Regions from separate parts of the Micromonospora sp. NPDC049529 genome, predicted to be linked through region 2. Evidence: riboswitches for the same ligand, from Rfam matches in the RefSeq annotation. Region 2 holds a riboswitch; the other holds the start of a gene.
What was found. Region 2 has a riboswitch for thiamine pyrophosphate ahead of ACZ6QQ_RS29935 (ECF transporter S component). Riboswitches for the same ligand answer to the same signal wherever they lie in the genome.

Region 1 (9,507 bases), on a different contig from region 2:
CAGCTTGTTGGTGAGCTGGCGGTGGGCCTTGGTGGAGAGCCGGTTGGTGGCCTTGAACCGGTCGTGCAGGTTCTGCATGTCCCGGAACGAGGTGGTGACGAAGAACCGTACCGACGAGGTCGTGGTGTTGCCGGCCTTGTCGGTCGCGGTGACGGTCAGCTCGTGCAGGCCCAACGACAGGTCGTAGAGCGCCTGCAGGGTGTTGTTGGCGTACGGCTGGCCGTCCAGCGTGCCGATGGTGGCTTCCAGACCGGAGGTCGGGTCGACCGCCTGCCAGGAGACCCGGACGTCGGCACTGTCACCGTAGAGCTGGCCGTCGGCGAGGCCGGAGACCAGCACGGTCGGCTTGGTGCCGTCGATCTTGAGCAGCGCCGACTTCAGCGTCTCCTCGTTGCCGGCCGCGTCGGTGGCCCGGTACAGCAGCTCGTGCTGCCCGTCGCCGCTGACGTTGACCGCCGTGGTGTACGGCGTCCAGGGGCCGCCGTCCAGGGACCACTCCAGCTTGCTGACCCCGGCACCCGCGTCGGTGGCGGCGAGCGTCACCGGGATCGTCCCGGCGTGCCATCCGCTGTCGCTCGGGGGCGCGAAGGTCGCCGAGGTGACCGGCGCGGTCGCGTCGATCTTGAGGTCGACGGTCTTCGCCTCCTCGACGTTGCCGGCCTCGTCGGTCGAGCGGAACCGCACCTGGTGGGCGCCGTCACCGGAGACCAGGATCGGCTCGGTGTAGGCGGTCCAGGTGGTGCCCGCGTCGAGCTGGTACTCGGTGCTCGCCACTCCGCTGCCACCGGTGTTGTCGGTGGCGGCCAGGGTGACCGTGGTGGCCGCCTTGTACCAGCCGCCGATGGGCGTACCGGCCACTGCCGCGGTGGTCACCGGTGCGGTCGAGTCGTCGACCGTGGTGCTCACCCGGAAGTAGTCGAACGTCGCCGGCTTCGACGCCTGCTGGGCCGCGCCGAGGGTGAACAGACCGAACTTGGGCGTGGTGCCCACGGCCGCGTTGGTCAGGCTCCCCAACGACGTCCATTCGGTCCCGTCAGCCGAGTACGACGCGGTGTACGTCGTACCGGCCTTCGACAGCCGCAGGTGCCAGATGCCCTGGGTCAGGTTCGACCCGTTCGGCTGCGGGTCCTGCACCACGGCGGCGATCTCGCTGCGGAACTCGATCCGCCGGGTCAGTGGCTGACCCGCCTGGTTGTCCGCGATGTAGTCCAGCTTCAGGTAGTTGTCGTCGTCGCCGTAGACGAGGAGACCACCCTGCTGGTACTGCTCGTTGAACTGGCTACCGTCGATCTTGGTCTCGATCGTCCAGTCACCGGCCGGCGCGTTCTGCAGGATGAAGTTCGACGGCGGGGTGCCGCCGCCCTGGTAGATGTCGCCGTTCGGCACGTCGATCTGCAGACCGCCACCGGTCACCCGGTAACCGTTCGGGTCCTCCCGGACGATCGCGTTCCACTTGCACTTGTCCAGGCTGGTACCGGTGAACTCGTCGGACGGCACGACCGGGCCGGCCGGCTCGTCCGGCGTGATCTGGAACCAGTCGAACAGGGCGTCCACCACGGGGGCCGTGGTGTTGCCGTTGAGCGCGAACAGGCCCACCTTCGGGTTCTCGATCCCGGCCAGTGCGGCCGAACGGCCGACCGGGGTGAAGGTCTGGCCGTCGGCCGAGAAGGCCGCGGTCAGGTTGGTGCCGTCGCTGATCAGGCGGACGTAGACCGTGTTACCCAGCGTGGCCGGTGCGGCGACCGCGTCGGCGGCCTCGTTGCGGGCCGTGCCGGCGGTCTCCCGGATGAACTCGATCTTCCGGCTGCCACCGAAGAGCAGATCCACCTTGGCGTAGTTCGCGTCGTCGCCGTAGAGGATCAGACCGGCCTGCTGGTAGTCGGTGGTCGCGTTCAACGTCACCTTGGTGGTCGCCTGCCAGGCACCGTTCGGGGCCGGCTGGAGCACCACGTTGGTGGCGTTGTTCGTGCCGCCGTACAGGTCGCCCATCGCGGTCGGCAGCACCAGGTTGCCGCCGCTGACCGAGTAGAGCTGGTTCTCCCGGATCACGGTCGACCAGCGCGACTTGTCCAGCGAGGTGCCGGTGAAGTCGTCCGAGCGTGCCCCGAAGCAGGACGTGTTCGGCGCGGTCACCTGGACCGGGACGTTCACGAACGTGGAGGCACCACGGGCGTCGGTCACGGTCAGGGTGGCGGTGAAGTTGCCCGGCACGGTGTAGGTGTGCGAGGCGTTGATGGTGTTCGCCGTGCCGCCGTCACCGAAGTCCCAGGCGTACGTGAACGGGGCGTCGTTCTCCGGGTCGGTGGCCGTACCGCTGAAGGCGACCGTCACCGGCGCGACGCCGGCGGTGGGGTTCGCGGAGGCGGTGACCACCGGCGGGGCGTTGTCGGTGATACCCCGGCCGAGGAAATCGGTCCAGTTCACGTTGAGGATCGCGCCGGTTCCGGTGGAACCGACCGGGTTACGCGCCACGAAGTACAGCGTGCCGCTGCTGGTGCTCGGGGTGGTGATCGCCGCCGGTACGTCGACGAACGTCTGCCAGCCACCGGTGCTCGGCACCGTGGCGGTCGCGACCAGCGGGCCGTCGACCGCGCCGGTACGGACCTCGATCCGCGCGCCGCCGCCGGCCGACGCGGCCCGGAAGCGAAGCGAGTCGATGCCGGTCAGGTTGGCCGGCTCGATCGCCCACCAGTCGCCGTCCTCGATGAACCCGATGTTCTCGAATCCACCGGCGGTGTCGGTGGTCGCCTGACGCTGCACGCCCGGGTCACCACCGCTGGTCGACCCGGCCACCCGGCCGGTCGAGGTGTAGTACTCGGCCTGGGTGCGCTTGGGCTGCAACTGCTCGATCGACCGCCCGGTCAGGGCGTGCGAACCGCCGGCGCCACCGGCGTCGGTGTAGCTGGCCTCGAAGACACCGAAGACGTTCGCCTCGGCGCCGTGCCCGGAGGCGAGCAGCGTCTGGACCGAACCCTCACAGCCGGTGTACGACTGAAGCGGGTGCGCGTGCTGGTCGTGGCCCAGGTAGTACTGCAACGTGACCCGGTCACAGTCGATCGTGCCGTCCTCGGGGTCGGTCACGTTGACCTTGTACTTGACCAGGTCGCCCCACTCGAAGAAGCCACCGTCCGGCGGGAACTCGATGGAGACGGTCGGCGCGGTGTTGCCCACCGTGACCGGTACGTTCGCCACCGCGGTCCGACCCTTGGGGTTGGTGACCGTGAGCTGCGCGTTGTAGTTGCCCGCCGCCGCGTAGGTGTGCGCCGGGTTCGGGTCGGTCGAGGTGGCGTTGTCGCCGAAGTTCCAGGCGTACGTGAGCGTGCCACCGTCCGGGTCACGTGACCCGGCGCTGGAGAACTGCACCGCCAGCGGCGCCGGACCCGAGGTGGGTTCGGCGTTCGCGACCGCGATCGGCGCCCGCTCACCGGCGGTGTAGTCGATCCGGTAGATGCCCGAGTTGTCGTTGTTGCCGCCGAAGCCGGTACCCCACTCGATCAGGTACAGCGCCCCGTCCGGACCGAACTCGAAGTCCATCGGCCGCAGCATGGTCATGCCGGTCAGCAGCTGGTTGATGTCGACCAGCGACTTGCCGTCCGCACTGACCTGCATGGTGTACATCTTGTTCTGGTTCCACTCGCCGAGCAGCGCCTTGCCGTCGTAGTAGGCCGGCCACTTGCGCTCCGAGTCGAGGTTCTCGTCGTACCGGTAGACCGGGCCGCCCATCGGGGCGCCGCCGCCGCCGATCTCCGGGAACAGCGGGTTGCCGCTGTAGTCGAAGTCGACCGTGGCCGAGATGGCCGGCGGGAGGTTGGTCAGGCCGGTGTTGTTCGGCGAGTTGTTGACCGGCGCAGCGCAGTTGAACTTCGCCCCACTCGGTCCGGACGGGAACGTCCAGTCGTTGTACGCGTAGTTGGCGCCGTGGCAGTACGGCCAGCCGTAGTTGCCCGGCGTGACGATGTTCCACTCGACCGTGCCCTCGGGGCCACGGTTCGGGTTCGTCGCACCGGCGTCCGGGCCGTAGTCGCCGACGTACAGGGTGTCGGTCTGCGGGTCGATGCCGATCCGGAACGGGTTCCGGAAGCCCATCGCGTAGATCTCGGGCTTGGTCAGCGCGGTGCCCGGGGCGAACAGGTTGCCGGCCGGCACGGTGTAGGTGCCGTCGTCCTCCGGGTGGATCCGGAGCACCTTGCCGCGCAGGTCGTTGGTGTTGCCCGAGGAACGCTGCGCGTCGTAGTCCTGCCGACCCGGCCGCTCGTCGATCGGGGTGTAGGAGTCCGACTCGAACGGGTTGGTGTTGTCACCGAGGGCCAGGTAGAGGTTCCCCTGGCTGTCGAAGGTGATGCTGCCGCCCGCGTGGCAGCAGGTGTTGCGCTGCGTCGGGACCTGGAGCACGACCTTCTCGGTGGCGGCGTTGATGGTGTCGCCCTCGACCGTGAACCGGGAGAGGTAGTTGCGGGCCGCGCCACCCGCGGGGGCGTAGTAGACGTACACCCAGTTGTTGGTGGCGAAGTCCGGGTCGAGCTGGATGCCCAGCAGACCGTCCTCGTTGCCGGTGAAGACCGGCAGGGTCACCGCGGTCACCGTGGTGCCGGTGCTCGGCTTGATGATCTGGATCCGGCCGTCACGTTCGACGTAGAAGACCCGCCCGTCCGGGGCGATGTCCAGCTCCATCGGGTTGTTGGTGTTGCTGTCCAGCGACACCTTCTCGAAGCTGCTGGTCTTCGTCGCGCTGCAGTCGGCCTCGACCACGCCCGCGGCGGTCTCGATGCCGCCGAGCAGGTGGGTGAGGAACTGCGGCTCCGCGAACGACTCGTTGGTGTGACCACCACCGGTGTACCAGGAACGGCCACCCTCGTAGTCCTGACACCACGCGGTCGGGTGGTCGGCGCCCATCGCGCCGGTACCCGGGGTGTAGCTCCGCTCGTCCAGGCTGGCCAGCACGTGAACGTTCGCGCGCGGGTTGGTCCGGAAGTTGTACCACTCGTCGAAGCGGGACCACTGGGCCGGGAGCCCGGCGGTGGACGGGTGCGCCGGGTCCTCGACCTTGACCGTGGCCTGCTGGTTGGCCGGGTGCGCGTTGAAGTACGCGCCGACCAGACCGCCGTACCACGGCCAGTTGTACTCGGTGTCCGAGGCGGCGTGGATTCCGACGTAGCCGCCACCGGCCTCGATGTAACGCTCGAACGCCGCCTGCTGGGTGTCGTCGAGCACGTCACCGGTGGTGGAGAGCCAGATCACCGCCTTGTACTGGGCGAGGTTGGCGTCGGTGAACGCGGCACCGTCCTCGGTCGCGGTGACGGAGAACCCGTTCGCCGCGCCGAGCTGCTGGATGGCGGCGATGCCGGAGGGGATGGAGCCGTGCCGGAAGCCGGCGGTCTTGGAGAAGACCAGGACGGAGTACGGGTCCGCCGCTGCGGCGGCCGGGGCCGCCTGGGCGGCGCTGGGGGCTGCTACGAGTGCGGCCGCCGTGGAGGTGACGGCGACCGCGAGACTCAGCAGCGCATGACTGAGGGCGCCGCGCAGCGCGTGGCGCGGGCGAGGTCTTGACACGAAGGATCTCCTTCGTCCGGTGAGGACAACGGGGGATCCCCGGCCGGCTCGCCGAAGACCGGTTCGGGGGTGGTGGGTTTCGGCTGCGTAGCCCGCCGTGGCTGTGCAGTCGAAATTTGTCTTGTCGCTGAACAAATTAATGCTGGTCAGCGTTGGGCGGGCAATACAGCAACAAGCCAAATCGAGTAACGGTTGGGTAACCGAGGTGGATCTTCCGGATAGGACAGACAAAAGCCCACGGTGTCGCGGGTCACGTCAACCGGCCGTGGCGGGCCGCTGTGACGTGCGACCCCTTGGCGGATCCGCCCCGCCGTCGTAGTGTGGTCGACAAGTAACCCACGGGAGTCCGGTGTACCGGGCTGAGAGGGGGGCTGACAGCCCCCGACCGTCGAACCTGATCCGGGTAATGCCGGCGCAGGGAGGAGTTTGCCGTGCCCGTACTGGGACGTTTGCATCTCATCACCGACACCCGTACCGGACGCGATCCTATCGCCACGGTACGTGCGGCGCTCGCCGTGGCCGGACCCGAACTCGTGGTCCAGGTACGCGTCGAGGACGACGCCACCGACCGCGAGGCGTACGAACTGACCCGCCTGGTGGTCGACCTCTGCACCCCGTCCGGCGCGACCTGCCTGGTCAACGATCGGCTGCACGTCGCCCTCGCGGCGTACGCCGCCGGTGGCCACGTCGGCGCGCTCGACCTGCCGGTGCCGGCCGCCCGACGGGTGCTCGGACCGGACGCGCTGCTCGGCGCCACCGCCCGCGCCCCCGACCCGGCCCGCGAAGCGGTCGCCGCCGGCGCCAGCTACCTCGGCGTCGGGCCCTGTTACGCCACCACCACCAAGGACGGGCTCCCCGACCCGATCGGCCCCGCCGGTATCGCGGCCGTGGCCACGGCGGTCGACGTACCGGTCATCGCGATCGGCGGGGTGACCGCCGTACGGGTGCCGGAACTGATCGCCGCCGGCGCGTACGGCATCGCGGTGGTCGGTGCGGTCAGCACCGCCGCCGACCCGGCCCGCGCCACCGCACAACTGCTCGCCGCCCTGGAACACACCGGGGCACCGGCGTGCTAGCCGGGGCCCCCCAACCGGCGCAGGCCGGCAGCCGGGGCCCCTTCCGCACCGCCCGACGGGCCGACGTCGCGGTGGTCGGAGGTGGACCCATCGGACTCGCCATCGCCTGGCGGGCCGCGAACCGGGGAATGCGGGTGCTGCTGCACGACCCGGATCCGGGCAGCGGAGCGTCCGGCGTCGCCGCCGGCATGCTCTCCCCGGTCGCCGAAGCCTCCTTCGGCGAGGAGGCGCTGACCCGGCTGCTGCTCGACTCCGCCGCCCGCTGGCCCGGCTTCGCCACCGAGGTCGCGACCGCCGCCGGGCTGCCCGGAGTCGCCGACCTCGGCTACCGCACCGAGGGCACCCTGGTGGTCGGGCGCACCGCCGACGACCTGGCCGAGGCCCGCCGGCTCTGGACGTACCAGCAGGCTCTCGGGCTGCCGATCACCGCACTGGACGCGACCGGGCTGCACGACCGCGAGCCGTTGCTCGCCCCCCGGGTACGCGGCGGCGCGCACGCGCCCGACGACCACCAGGTGGACCCGCGCCGACTGGTCGCCGCCCTGCGGCTGGCCGCGCTCCGGGCCGGAGTGGTGTTCGTGCCCGCCGCCGTGCGCAACCTCGCCGACCTCGACGCCGGCACCATCGTGGTCGCCGCCGGCTGCGGCGCCGCCGACCTGACCGGACTGCCGATCCGGCCGGTGAAGGGGCAGATCCTCCGGCTGCGCGCCCCCGGAGGCGAACCGCCCGGCTTCCGGCACGTGATCCGGGGCTACAACGACGGTTGCTCGGTCTACCTGGTACCCCGGCACGACGGCGAGGTGGTCGTCGGCGCCACCGTCGAGGAACGCGGCGACAGCACCGTCACCGCCGGCGGGGTGCTGGAACTGCTCCGCTCCGCGACCGACCTGGTGCCGGAACTCGCCGAGTACGAACTCGCCGAGGCCACCGCCGGCCACCGCCCCGGTACGCCGGACAACGCACCGGTGATCGGCCGGCTGGCGGACCGCCCCGACGTGGTCGTGGCGAGCGGGCACTACCGGCACGGCGTCCTGCTCACCCCGGTGACCGCCGAACGGGTCGTCGACCTGCTGACCAGCGGGACGGCCGACCCGGCGATGGCGGCGTTCACCCCGGACCGGTTCACCCGGACCGGGCCCGACCGGCGGGATGTTCGAGGCGGCGACGGTCGGTACGCCCCGACCGAGGTCCGTTCGACGAGGGAGGAGATCCGATGACCGCAGAGGGTGGGGTTCCAGTGGAATTGACCGTGAACGGTACGGACCACAGATTGCCCGGCGGAGTGACCGTGGCGGACCTGGTCGCCACCGTCACCGGCCAGACCCGCGGCGTGGCCGTGGCGGTGAACGGTGAGGTCGTGCCCCGGGCCGGCTGGCCGGCGGCCGTACTGAACTCCGGCGACCGGGTCGAAGTGCTCACCGCGGCCCAGGGCGGGTGAACCCGATGTCCCAGGTGGAACAGATGGATGGTGACGTGACGGCCGGTACCGGAGCGTTCGAGCTGGGCGGGGTGTCGTTCGGGTCCCGGCTGATCCTCGGCACCGGCGGCGCGGCCAACCTGCACGTACTGGAGCAGGCGATCCGGGCAAGCGGCACCGAACTCGTCACCGTCGCGCTGCGCCGGGTCGACGCCGCCGCCACGATGCACGGCGGGCTGCTGGACGTACTCGACCGGTGCGGCGTACGGCTGCTGCCGAACACCGCCGGCTGCTACACCGCCGCCGAGGCGGTCAAGGTCGCCCGGCTGGCCCGGGAGGCGTTCGACACCTCCTGGGTGAAACTGGAGGTGATCGGGGACGACCGGACCCTGCTGCCGGACGCGGTCGAGCTGCTGCACGCCGCCGACCAGCTGGTGGCCGACGGCTTCACCGTGTTGCCGTACACCAGTGACGACCCGGTGCTCGCCCGCCGGCTCGCCGAGGCGGGCTGCGCGGCGGTGATGCCGGCCGGTGCGCCGATCGGCTCCGGACTCGGCATCGGCAACCCGCACCACATCCGGCTGATCCGGCAGAGCGTCGACGTGCCGGTGATCCTCGACGCCGGGATCGGCACCGCCTCCGACGCCGCCCTCGCCATGGAACTGGGCTGCGACGGGGTCCTGCTGGCCAGCGCCGTGACGCGGGCCGCCGAGCCGGCCCGGATGGCGACCGCCATGCGGTACGCCGTCGAGGCGGGCTGGCTCGCCGCCCGCTCCGGCCGGATTCCCCGACGGTTCCACGCGTTGGCGTCCAGCCCCGACGAGGGACGGCCGGACCTGTGACCGGCCAGCGGCCCGCGCTCCCCGTGGGGTCGCCGTGTCGCCCCGACCCGGCCCACCCGGTGCCACGCCGACCCGGACCGGACGGCGACGGCACGGCACCACCACCCACCCCGGGTACGCCGACCGGCCTGGTGGTGGTCACCGACCGGTGGCAGGCCCGCCGGCCGCTGCCCGAGGTGATCCGGGCGGCGGTGGACGCGGGCGCCCGCTGGGTGCTGCTCCGGGAGTCCGACCTGCCCCGCGACGAGCGACTGGCGATCGCCGAAACCCTGCGGGACATCCTCGCCCCGACCGGCGGAACCCTCCTGGTGGCCGGACCCGACCCGCTCGGCGGTACCGCCGTGCACCTGCCGGCGGCCGGACCGTACCCGCCACCCGAGCTGGCCCTGGTCGGCCGCTCCTGTCACAACGAGGCCGAACTGGGCCGACTGTCCACGGAGGACTACGTGACCCTGTCCCCGATCTTCCCGAGCCCGTCGAAACCCGGTTACGGCCCACCACTGCACCCGGTCGGCCTGGCCCGGCTGGTCCGGCGTACCCCGGTCCCGGTGCTCGCCCTCGGCGGCGTCGGCGAACCCGACCAGGTCGCCGCCTGCCTGCGCGCCGGTGCCGCCGGGGTGGC
Region 2 (9,507 bases):
CGTGCTCGACCTTCAGCAGGTCGGCCAGGCCGGCACGGTCCGACGGCAGCGGCCGGATGCTCATCGACGGCAGCGGATCCGGGCCGGGTGGCGGGACCTTCTTCGACGTCTGCGGCGGGTTGCGTGTCCAGTAGTCGCGGGACGCCTCGTCCGGGAACTCTGGGTCGAGTTCGGTCCGGATCTGCTGCCCGGTGCCGTCGGCGGCCTGCCAGACCTTCAGCTCACTGACCAGCCCCATCACGTACGGTCCGTTGCCCATCAGCGGATCGCCGTACGACTTCGACGAGTGGTAGGCGTACCGGCCGACGCTGTTCTCGTACGGCGCGTCCCGCAACCGGCCGGCGAGGGCGCGCAGTTCGGCGGCGGCCGGCCTGCTGCCGTCCTGGAACTGGTACGCGATCGGTACCAGCACCCGCCTCGCCGGGATGCCACCGGGAGGGCCGATGGCGGTCGGCACCTCCGGGGTCTCGTCAGTCGACAGGTGGACGACGGTGCCGGCGGCCGCCAGGGCGACCGCCGCTCCCGCCGCGAGCACGAGCCTCCGGGTCGGGCGGGCGGCCGGGCGAACGTCGACCGGCTCCGGGGCCGCCTCGGCGAGGACGATCACGTCGTGCGCCGAGAGCCGGGGCGGTGCGACGGTACCGGTCCGGGTCGGGTCGGCCGGACCGAGCAGGGTACGGATCTGCTGTTCTCCGAACATCACGGTTCCTCTCAGGGCCGGGCCGGCGCCGGCTGGGACGCGGGCCGGGCCTTCCGGGTGGCGAGCGCGGCGGTCAGTCGTCCACGGGCGCGGTGCAGCCGCACCGCAGCGGTCGTACGGGTGCAGCCGAGCACCCGCGCCGCCTCGGACACGGTCAGCTCCTCCCACCCGACCAGGCGAAGGATCTCCTGGTCGAAATCGGTGAGAGTGGACAACGCGGTACGGAGATCGGCGACCCCGACGGTCGCCTCCGGCCCGGCCGAAACCGGTTCCCACAGCCGCTCCCCCTCCCCGATCGGCAGTACGTCCGGCGCCCCCCGACGGGCCCGCCAGTGGTTCGCCAACAGGCGCCGGGCCACCCCGTACAGCCAGGGCAGGGTGTGGTCGGGGACCTCGGCACGGCGCCGCCAGGCGATCACGAAGACCTCCTGGGCCAGCTCCGCCGACGCCTCCGGATCGCCGAGCCGGCGCTGGCCGTAGCGCACGATGTGGGCGTACTGGTCGGCGTAGATCCCGGTGAACCAACTCTCGTCGCGTCTGCGCGGTGGACCCATCCGAACTCCCAACTCGTCGGCGACCTTCACCCTGTTCTGTGTCGCCGCCGACGAGATGATTACCGGTGGTTTCGACCCCGGCGGTCACTCCTCGTGCCAGGCACTCACGTCACGTCCCCGCTGGCCGTTGCCGACCGTCGCCACCACCCCGGTCGCCATCGACACCCCGGCACCGTCGAGCGCCTCCACCACCAGCCCGTCGACGGTGGAATCCGCGTCGACGATCGGGTACGGCATCGCCAGCACCACGGCGGCTCCGGCGACCGGCGCCCGAGCCAGCTCACGCCCGTCCCGTACGACCCGGGCGGCAGCCGCTCCGACCGGCGTCACCACCAGCAGATGCCGCCCCTGCTCACCGAGCGGCACACCGAGCACCCCGGCCCGGTTGGCCGGATCCGTACCCACCTCGAACAGCACACCGGTGCCGATCGCCCCGTCCGCCGCCGGCCGGTCATAGTCGATCTCCACCCGGCCCAGCCAGCCACCGTCCAGTGCCGGCGCGGTCAGCACCGTCGCCAGCCCGTCGAACGAGCGGGCGACCACCCGGCCCGGACCCACACTCGCGTCCGGCTGCGTCGTGCCGGTGATCCGCCCGCCCCAGACCACAGTGGGCAGTGCGGTGACCCGATACCCCCAGTGCTGGGCCGCCTGCGCCACGAGCAGCCGGGCCCGCTGCGGATCGGCGGTGCCGCGCACCCGGGACAGGGCCGCCGTCGCCTGCTCCGCACCGATGCCGTCCGGGGCGAGCGACCCCGGCCCCGGTCGGAGCACCCGGACCACCCCGTCGCAGGTCACCCGCCACCACTCGGGCCGCGTCGTCCGCGGGTCGCGGACCAGGTAGGAACCGGTCGGCTCGACCGTCCACCGGCCCGGATCGGAGACCGGGGCGGTGGCGAAGACACACTCGTCCGGGGCGACCGCCACATGCACCCCCGTGGCCTGGCCGCCGGGAACGGGTGGGGCGATCGAAACGTCCTCGTAGGGTTCGAGCGTGTCGGAAACGCCCCGCTCCTTCGCGCTCGCCGCCAACGCGGCCGGGCCGGCACCCGCCTCGGCATCCAGCCACACCGAGGCGTTCAACCAGCCGGTGCCCGGATCGGGCGCCTCCCGGACGAACGCCACCAACGCGATCCGCCGGCCACCGACGTCGTCGGCGTACAGCACCCGTACCGCGTTCACCGGCACGGTCAGCCGCTCGAACTCGCCCCGGTGCTGGGCCAGGAGCAGCAGACGGGAGAGTGTCCGGACATACTCCGCGTCCTGTGCCACCGCACCACGCATCGGGGACATGAGCAGTTTGTCGCTCCAGGACAGCACCCGTCCGAAGGCGTCGGTCGGGTCGACCGGAGGAATCGCCGGGGGGCGGTCGGCCAACCCGACGGGGCCGACGACGACGGCGAGGGTACCGCCGGTCAGGGCGACCACCACGGCGGTCGCCAGCCCGGCCACCCGCCGCCGCAGGGTCCGCCGATACCGGGCCCGGACCCGGCCGTACGGATCCGGCTGTGGGCGCAGCGTCCTGGTCAGGTCGTCCAGCGCCGCCCGCAGCTCCTCGTCCACGCTCATCGCGCTCCCCCCGTACGCGTCGTCGCCGAGCGGGTCGCGCTCACCAGCGGCGACGAAGATGCCAGTGCCACCCGCAACCGGGCCAGCCCCCTCGACGCGAGGCTCTTGACCGAGCCGACCGAGCAGCCCAGGGTCGCGGCGACCTCCGCCTCCGGCAGGTCGGCCACGTAACGCAGCACGATCACCGCCCGGGTACGGGGTGGCAGCGCACGCATCGCGTCGTGTAGGGCGTGCCGTTCCGCCACCGTGTCCGCCGTGTCCCGGGCCGCCCGCTCCGGCAGGAACGCCGTCAACACCTCGTGCACCCGCTGCCGGCGCCACGTGCTGACATGCTGGTTGATCATGATCCGGCGCAGGTACGCCATCGGCTCGGCGATCCGCTGCCACCGGCGCATCGCCTTCACCAGCGCCGACTGCACCAGATCCTCGGCATCCTGCGCCGACCCGGTCAGGTGGTACGCCACCCGCAGCAGGTCCAGGTAGCGCGTGTCAACGAACTCCCGGAACTGCTCGTCGTCCTCGGTCATCGGCCCCCGCCTCAACTCGGTCACCCACCACGACCCGGAGGGAGTGCCGAAGGTTGAGCCGACCCGGAAAAAAGCCGAACGCGTCGGACGTGGCTGAACGTGAGGGCAGCGGGACCTCAGCCCCGGCCGGCGAACCCGCCCTTCGAAGACCTCGGTGCCGACCAGCGGATCCGACCGGCCCGGTTCACTCGTACGGCTGCTTCGGTGGCTCGACCTGATGCCACGACTCCACCTCCAGGTACGGGATGTCCTCGTCGTTGACCGGGTCCTTGCCGATCCGGTCGGAGTAGCGGCCGACCACGTCGACCCAGGTGTCCGGAGGCAGGCCGGTCGGCGGGTCGCCGGTCAGCCCGAGCTTGATCGGCCGACCGTCGGCCGCGCAGCAGGACAGGATCATGCGGGCCAGGATCGGTTCGCCGTCGGCGCCGGTGGCGACGAAACCGGTGAGCTGCACCCGCCGGTCACCGAGCGACACACCCTTGTCGAAGATGGCCCGGGACGCGTAGTCGAGCACCGCCAGCCGGACCGGGTCCCCCTCGGGCAACGGCGGATAGTCCGACATCGGCTGACTGCCGAGCGCGGTCCCGGCCTGGCCGGCCGCGTACGAGCCCAGGGCCGGCGGGGCGACCAGCAGCAGGCCGAGCACCGGCAGGATGAGCAGCCAACCGACCCTCGGCTCGTGGTGGCCCTTGCCGCCGTGCCCGTGGTCGTGGCCGTGCTCGTGGTCCTCGTCGGCCGGCTCCCCCGGACCGGCACCCGCCCCCGCGCCGACCCTGCGGCGGGCCGGGCGCAGGTCGTACACCAGGGTCATCACCGCGACGGCGATCAGCAGGAGCGCGGACCCGATCAGGAAGGGTTGCAGCCCCTCCTTGACGTACCGCAGGTACATGTCGGTGAAACTGGCCTTGAGCACCGCCCCGCCGAGCAGCAACAACACGACCGCCTGCGCCTGCCGGTTCATCAGAGCACCACCGCTCCCACTCCCACCGCCACCAGCACGGCGATCGCGAACGTCGCCGGGGCGAACCGGAACGCGAACCGCCGCCCGAAGACACCGGCCTGCATCGAGATCAGCTTGAGGTCGACCATCGGCCCGACGACCAGGAACACCAGCCGGGACGTCAGCGAGAACTGCGACAGCGAGGCGGCGACGAACGCGTCCGCCTCCGAGCAGATCGACAGCAGCACCGCGAGGATCGCCAGCGCCAGCACCGACAGGATCGGATTGTCGGCCAGGGTCTGCAACCAGCGCTCCGGAACCAGCACGTTGATGCAGGCCGCCGCCATCGCACCGAGCACCAGGAACCCGCCCGCGTGCACCACGTCGTGCCGTACGGCCGCCCAGAACGCGCGCCCCTTCGACACCCCGTCGAGATCGGGGCGGTGCGGCAGCCGGATCCAGTCGGCCCGCCCCAGCCGCAGCCAGAGCCAGCCCATCACCATGGCGACGATCAGGCTCGCCACACCCCGGCCGACCACCATCTCCGGATTCTGCGGGAAGGCGACCGCGGTGGCGGTGAGCACGATCGGGTTGATCGCCGGGGCGGCGAGCAGGAACGCCAGCGCGGCGGCCGGGGTGACCCCCCGGCGGATCAGCGACCCGGCGATCGGCACCGCCCCGCACTCGCAACCGGGCAGGATCACCCCGGCACAGCTCGCCACCGGCACGGCCAGCGCCGGATGTTTCGGCAACGCCTTCGCCCAGAACGAACGCGGCACGAACACCGCGATCACCGCGCTGAGGACGACACCGAAAACCAGGAACGGCACCGCCTGCACCATCACCGAGACGAAGACCGTGGTCCAGGTCTGCAACCGGGGGCTGGAGATCGCCTCGGCGACCGGGCCCCGGAAGACGACCAGCAGGATGAGCAGTACGGCGAGCACCTCGACCGAACCGATCCGGTCACCGAACAGGCGCCGTCGCGGCGGGTGGTCGCCGGCCTTGGGCGTACCGCCGGGGGTGGTGGAGCCACGGCCGGGACCGGTGGGCGAACCGTGCTGGCGCGGATCCACCGGGTCACCGCCGGTGACGGGCGGGATCGTCCAGTCGATCTCGTCGCCGGAGCCGGCGCGGCGCTCGGTCGCGCGGTCGGAGGCGGTCACGGCTTCTCTGCTCTCCTCGCTCGGCCGGGTCCGGTGGCAGCTCACCCTAACCCGAGTACCGGTGTCGACCACCACACCCGATCGATACGGCACTGTGCCGCGCCGCCGGTCGGTGCTAGCGTCGCCGAAACAACTTCACATCCGACAGGGGAGCGCACAGCGCTGAGAGTGCGGGATGACATCCGCAGACCCTCGAACCTGATCTGGGTAATGCCAGCGCAGGGAGTTCGGTCATGCTCCGGCCCACGCCGGAGTCCGGCATCAGGCCGGGCCGAGGCGTGCGACTTCTCCTGGTTCACTTCGAGAACTGGGAGGCAACACCATGGAAGGTTCCGCCAACAACCGCTGGCGTACGGTCGACGTGGTCATCGCGTCGGTCATCGCGGTCGCGTTCGGGGTCGTCTTCTGGGCCTGGAACTACGTCTGGAGCGCGACCGAGGCGGCCTTCGCCTTCTTCCCGCCGGCACAGGCGATCCTCTACGGCATCTGGCTGATGCCGGCGGTGCTCGGTGGTCTGATCATCCGCAAGCCCGGAGCCGCGCTCTACACCGAGGCGGTGGCCGCGATCGTCTCGGCGCTGCTCGGCACCCAGTGGAGCGGCACCGTCATCCCGCAGGGACTGGTCCAGGGACTCGGCGCCGAGTTGGCCTTCGCCGCCCTGCGGTACCGCTCCTTCAAGCTCCCGGCGGCGTTGCTCGCGGGCGCGTTGACCGGACTGAGCGCCGCCCTGTTCGACTTCTTCGTCTGGAACGGCGCCTACGACCTCTGGTCCTACCGGATCCCGTACGGCCTGGTCACCATCGTGAGCGCCACCCTGCTCGCCGGCATCGGCGCCTGGTCGCTCACCCGCGCCCTCGCCAACACCGGCGCCCTGGACCGCTTCCCCGCCGGCCGCACCCGCACCCGCACCCCCATCTAACCCCCACCCCCACCCCGGGCACCGGGCACCGGGCACCGGGCACCGGGCACCGCCCGGGCCAACGCCGTTGATCATGAAGTTAGCGCAAGTTTCGATCTTCATCTGGCGCACTAACTTCATGATCAACGGCGTGGGTGGGGGTGGGTGGGTGGGTGGGGTGGGTGGGGTGGGTGGGGTGGGTGGGGGTGGGAGGGAGGGGGCAGGGGTGGGTGGGGTTGAGTTGCGGGGGTTTGGGTGGCGGCATGCGGGGCGGAAGCGGTGGGCGGTGCGCGGGCTCGATCTGCGGGTCGGGCGTGGGGAGCGGGTGTTGTTGCTCGGGGCCTCGGGGGCGGGTAAGAGCACGCTGCTGGCCGCGCTCGCCGGGCTGCTCGCCGAGGACTCCGGCGAACAGGCGGGGCTGATCGAGGTCGACGGGGTCGATCCGCGTACGGCACGGGAGCGGGTCGGAATCCTCTTCCAGGACCCGGAAAGTCAGCTCGTCATGGCGCGGGCCGGCGACGACGTGGCGTTCGGGCTGGAGAACCGGGGGGTGGCGGCCGGCGAGATCTGGGGCCGGGTCGACGAGGCACTGGACCGGGTCGGCTTCCCCTACGGGCGGGACCGGTCCACCGCCGCCCTCTCCGGCGGCGAGCAGCAACGACTCGCCCTGGCCGGCGTACTCGCGCTCCGGCCCGGACTGCTCCTGCTCGACGAACCCACCGCCAACCTCGACCCGGCCGGTGCCGCCCTGGTCCGGTCCGCGATCGGCGCGGCCGTCGACCGGGACACCACCCTGATCCTGGTCGAGCACCGGGTCGCCGAGGCGCTGCCGCTGGTCGACCGGGTGGTGGTGCTGGAACCGGGCGGCGGCATCCGCGCCGACGGCACCCCGGACGAGGTCTTCGCCGCGCACGGTGACCACCTCGCCGACGCCGGGGTCTGGGTGCCCGGCCGTTCCGTGCACGCCCGACCGGCGACCACCGCCGCCGGGGACATGTTGCTCACCGCCGACCGGCTCGGCCTGCCGCCCCGGCTGGCCCCGACCGATCTGACCGTACGGGCCGGTGAGGCGGTTGCCGTACTCGGCCCGAACGGGGCCGGCAAGACCACCCTGGCGCTGCAACTCGGCGGACTGATGAAACCGGGTACGGGTCGACTGACCGCCGGTCCCGCCCTGGCCGGAGCCGACGCCCGTACGCCACCGCACCGCTGGCGGGCCACCGCGCTGGTACGCCGGATCGGCTCGGTCTTCCAGGACCCGGAACACCAGTTCCTCACCGGTACGGTCTTCGACGAACTGGCCCTCGGGCCACGCCGGACCGGCCACCCGGAAGCCGCCGTACGCTCCACAGTGGACGATCTGCTGAACAGGCTGAGACTGGACCGGCTCGCCGGGGCGAACCCGTACACCCTCTCCGGTGGTGAGGCGCGGCGACTGAGTGTGGCGACCGCCCTGGCCACCGCGCCCCGGCTGCTGGTACTGGACGAACCGACCTTCGGGCAGGACCGGCGTACCTGGATCGAGCTGGTCGACCTCCTCGCCGAGCTGCGCGACGCCGGCCACGGCGTTGTCACCGTCACCCACGACGCCGACTTCGTGACCGCGATCGCCGACCGGACGGTGACCCTGCCCGGCCGGGGCACCCTCCCCGCCGCCGGGAAACCGACCACCGCCGGTGGCCCGAGCGGTGCCGGGGATCCGAGCGGTGCCGGGAAGCCAACCGATGCCGGGAATCCAACCGGTACCGGGAAGCCGAGCGGTGCCGGGTCGGGGCGGGGAGGGTGGGCGTGATCATCACCGGGGCGGTCGGGAGGACAACCGCGCCACTGGCCCGGCGCAACCCGGTCGCCAAACTCGCCGCCGCGCTGATCTTCTCGTTCACGCTGGTCGCGACGATCGACCCGGTCGCACCCGCCGTCGCCATCGCGATCGAACTGGCCGTGCTGCCACTGTTCGGCATCGGCTACACCACACTGGCCCGCCGGGCCTGGCCGCTGCTGCTCAGCGCGGTGGGCATCGTGATCACCATGGTGCTGTTCGCCGCCGACCGTACCGGAGCCGTGCTGCTCGACGCCGGTCCGATCACGGTCACCACCGGGGTCCTCAGTACCGCCCTGGGGCTCGCGTTGCGCCTGATCGCGGTGGCACTGCCCGGCATCCTGGTGTTCGCCACCACCGACCCGACCGACCTGGCCGACGCGCTGATCCAGAACGCCAAGGCACCGCCACGGTTCGCCCTCGGCGCGCTGGCCGCGTTCCGGATGCTGCCGCTGCTCGCCGCCGAGTGGCATCTGCTGGGCATGGCCCGCCGGGCCCGGGGCGTGGACGCCGGGCGCAACCCGGTCGCACGGCTACGGCTCTTCGCCGCCACCGCGTTCGCCCTGCTCGTCGGGGCGATCCGGCGGGGCACCCGGTTGGCCACCGCGATGGACGCCCGCGGCTTCGACGCCGGCACCCCGCGTACGGTCGCCCGGCGGCAGCGGTTCACGCTGGCCGACACCGCGTTGGTCCTGGGTGCCGCCGTACTCGCCGGGGCGGCGCTGACGGTCAGCATCCTGCTCGGTACCTTCCAACCACTGCTCGGCTGATCATCACCGGCACCGCCGGTACCGCCGTCCCCGGAAGGATGCCGATGACCGTCGCCCTACGGGTACCGGCCACCCCGACCACGCCCGCGCTGCTGCTCCGGCCCTGGATCGATGGTGACGTCGAGGGGTTGGTCGAGGCGTACCGCGATCCGGTCCTGCGCCGGTGGACCCGGATGCCGGTGTCGGACGCCGAGGAGGCGATGCACTGGCTGGCGCTACAGGCCGAGGGCTGGCAGAGCGGCCGACGGCACAGCTTCGCCATCCTGGAGGACGAGCCGTTGGCAGGCCGATCCCCGGAAGACCGGTCTCTGGATGACGGGGCGGTGGAGAATCGGCGGGTTGCTGGCGAGGGTGGGGTGCTGGGCAACGTGGTGCTGAAGACGGCCGAGCCGGGATCGGGTTCCGCCGAGGTCGGCTACTGGACGGCGGTGCACGCGCGTGGTCGGGGAATCGCCCCGCTCGCCCTGGAAGCGTTGACCGGCTGGGCCTTCGACACGTTCGCGTCGTCCGGCCTGAGCCGCCTCGACCTGCTCCACCAGGTGGACAATTCCGCCTCGTGCCGGGTGG

Region 1: another riboswitch for thiamine pyrophosphate. It lies ahead of thiE (thiamine phosphate synthase); the one in region 2 lies ahead of ACZ6QQ_RS29935 (ECF transporter S component).

The regions. Positions count from the first base shown of each region.
Region 1 is NZ_JBVJHT010000032.1:416-9,922, forward strand. Features, by position in the region: gene ACZ6QQ_RS35240 (ThuA domain-containing protein) at 1-5,550, opposite strand, end outside; TPP riboswitch at 5,879-5,988, shown strand; gene thiE (thiamine phosphate synthase) at 5,991-6,626, shown strand; gene thiO (glycine oxidase ThiO) at 6,620-7,843, shown strand; gene thiS (sulfur carrier protein ThiS) at 7,864-8,064, shown strand; gene ACZ6QQ_RS35260 (thiazole synthase) at 8,088-8,885, shown strand; gene ACZ6QQ_RS35265 (thiamine phosphate synthase) at 8,945-9,507, shown strand, end outside.
Region 2 is NZ_JBVJHT010000021.1:14,117-23,623, reverse strand. Features, by position in the region: gene ACZ6QQ_RS29965 (CU044_5270 family protein) at 1-700, opposite strand, end outside; gene ACZ6QQ_RS29960 (RNA polymerase sigma factor) at 712-1,254, opposite strand; gene ACZ6QQ_RS29955 (hypothetical protein) at 1,339-2,820, opposite strand; gene ACZ6QQ_RS29950 (SigE family RNA polymerase sigma factor) at 2,817-3,347, opposite strand; gene ACZ6QQ_RS29945 (TIGR03943 family putative permease subunit) at 3,532-4,308, opposite strand; gene ACZ6QQ_RS29940 (permease) at 4,308-5,264, opposite strand; TPP riboswitch at 5,590-5,696, shown strand; gene ACZ6QQ_RS29935 (ECF transporter S component) at 5,776-6,372, shown strand; gene ACZ6QQ_RS29930 (ABC transporter ATP-binding protein) at 6,578-8,143, shown strand; gene ACZ6QQ_RS29925 (energy-coupling factor transporter transmembrane component T family protein) at 8,140-8,940, shown strand; gene ACZ6QQ_RS29920 (GNAT family N-acetyltransferase) at 8,985-9,507, shown strand, end outside.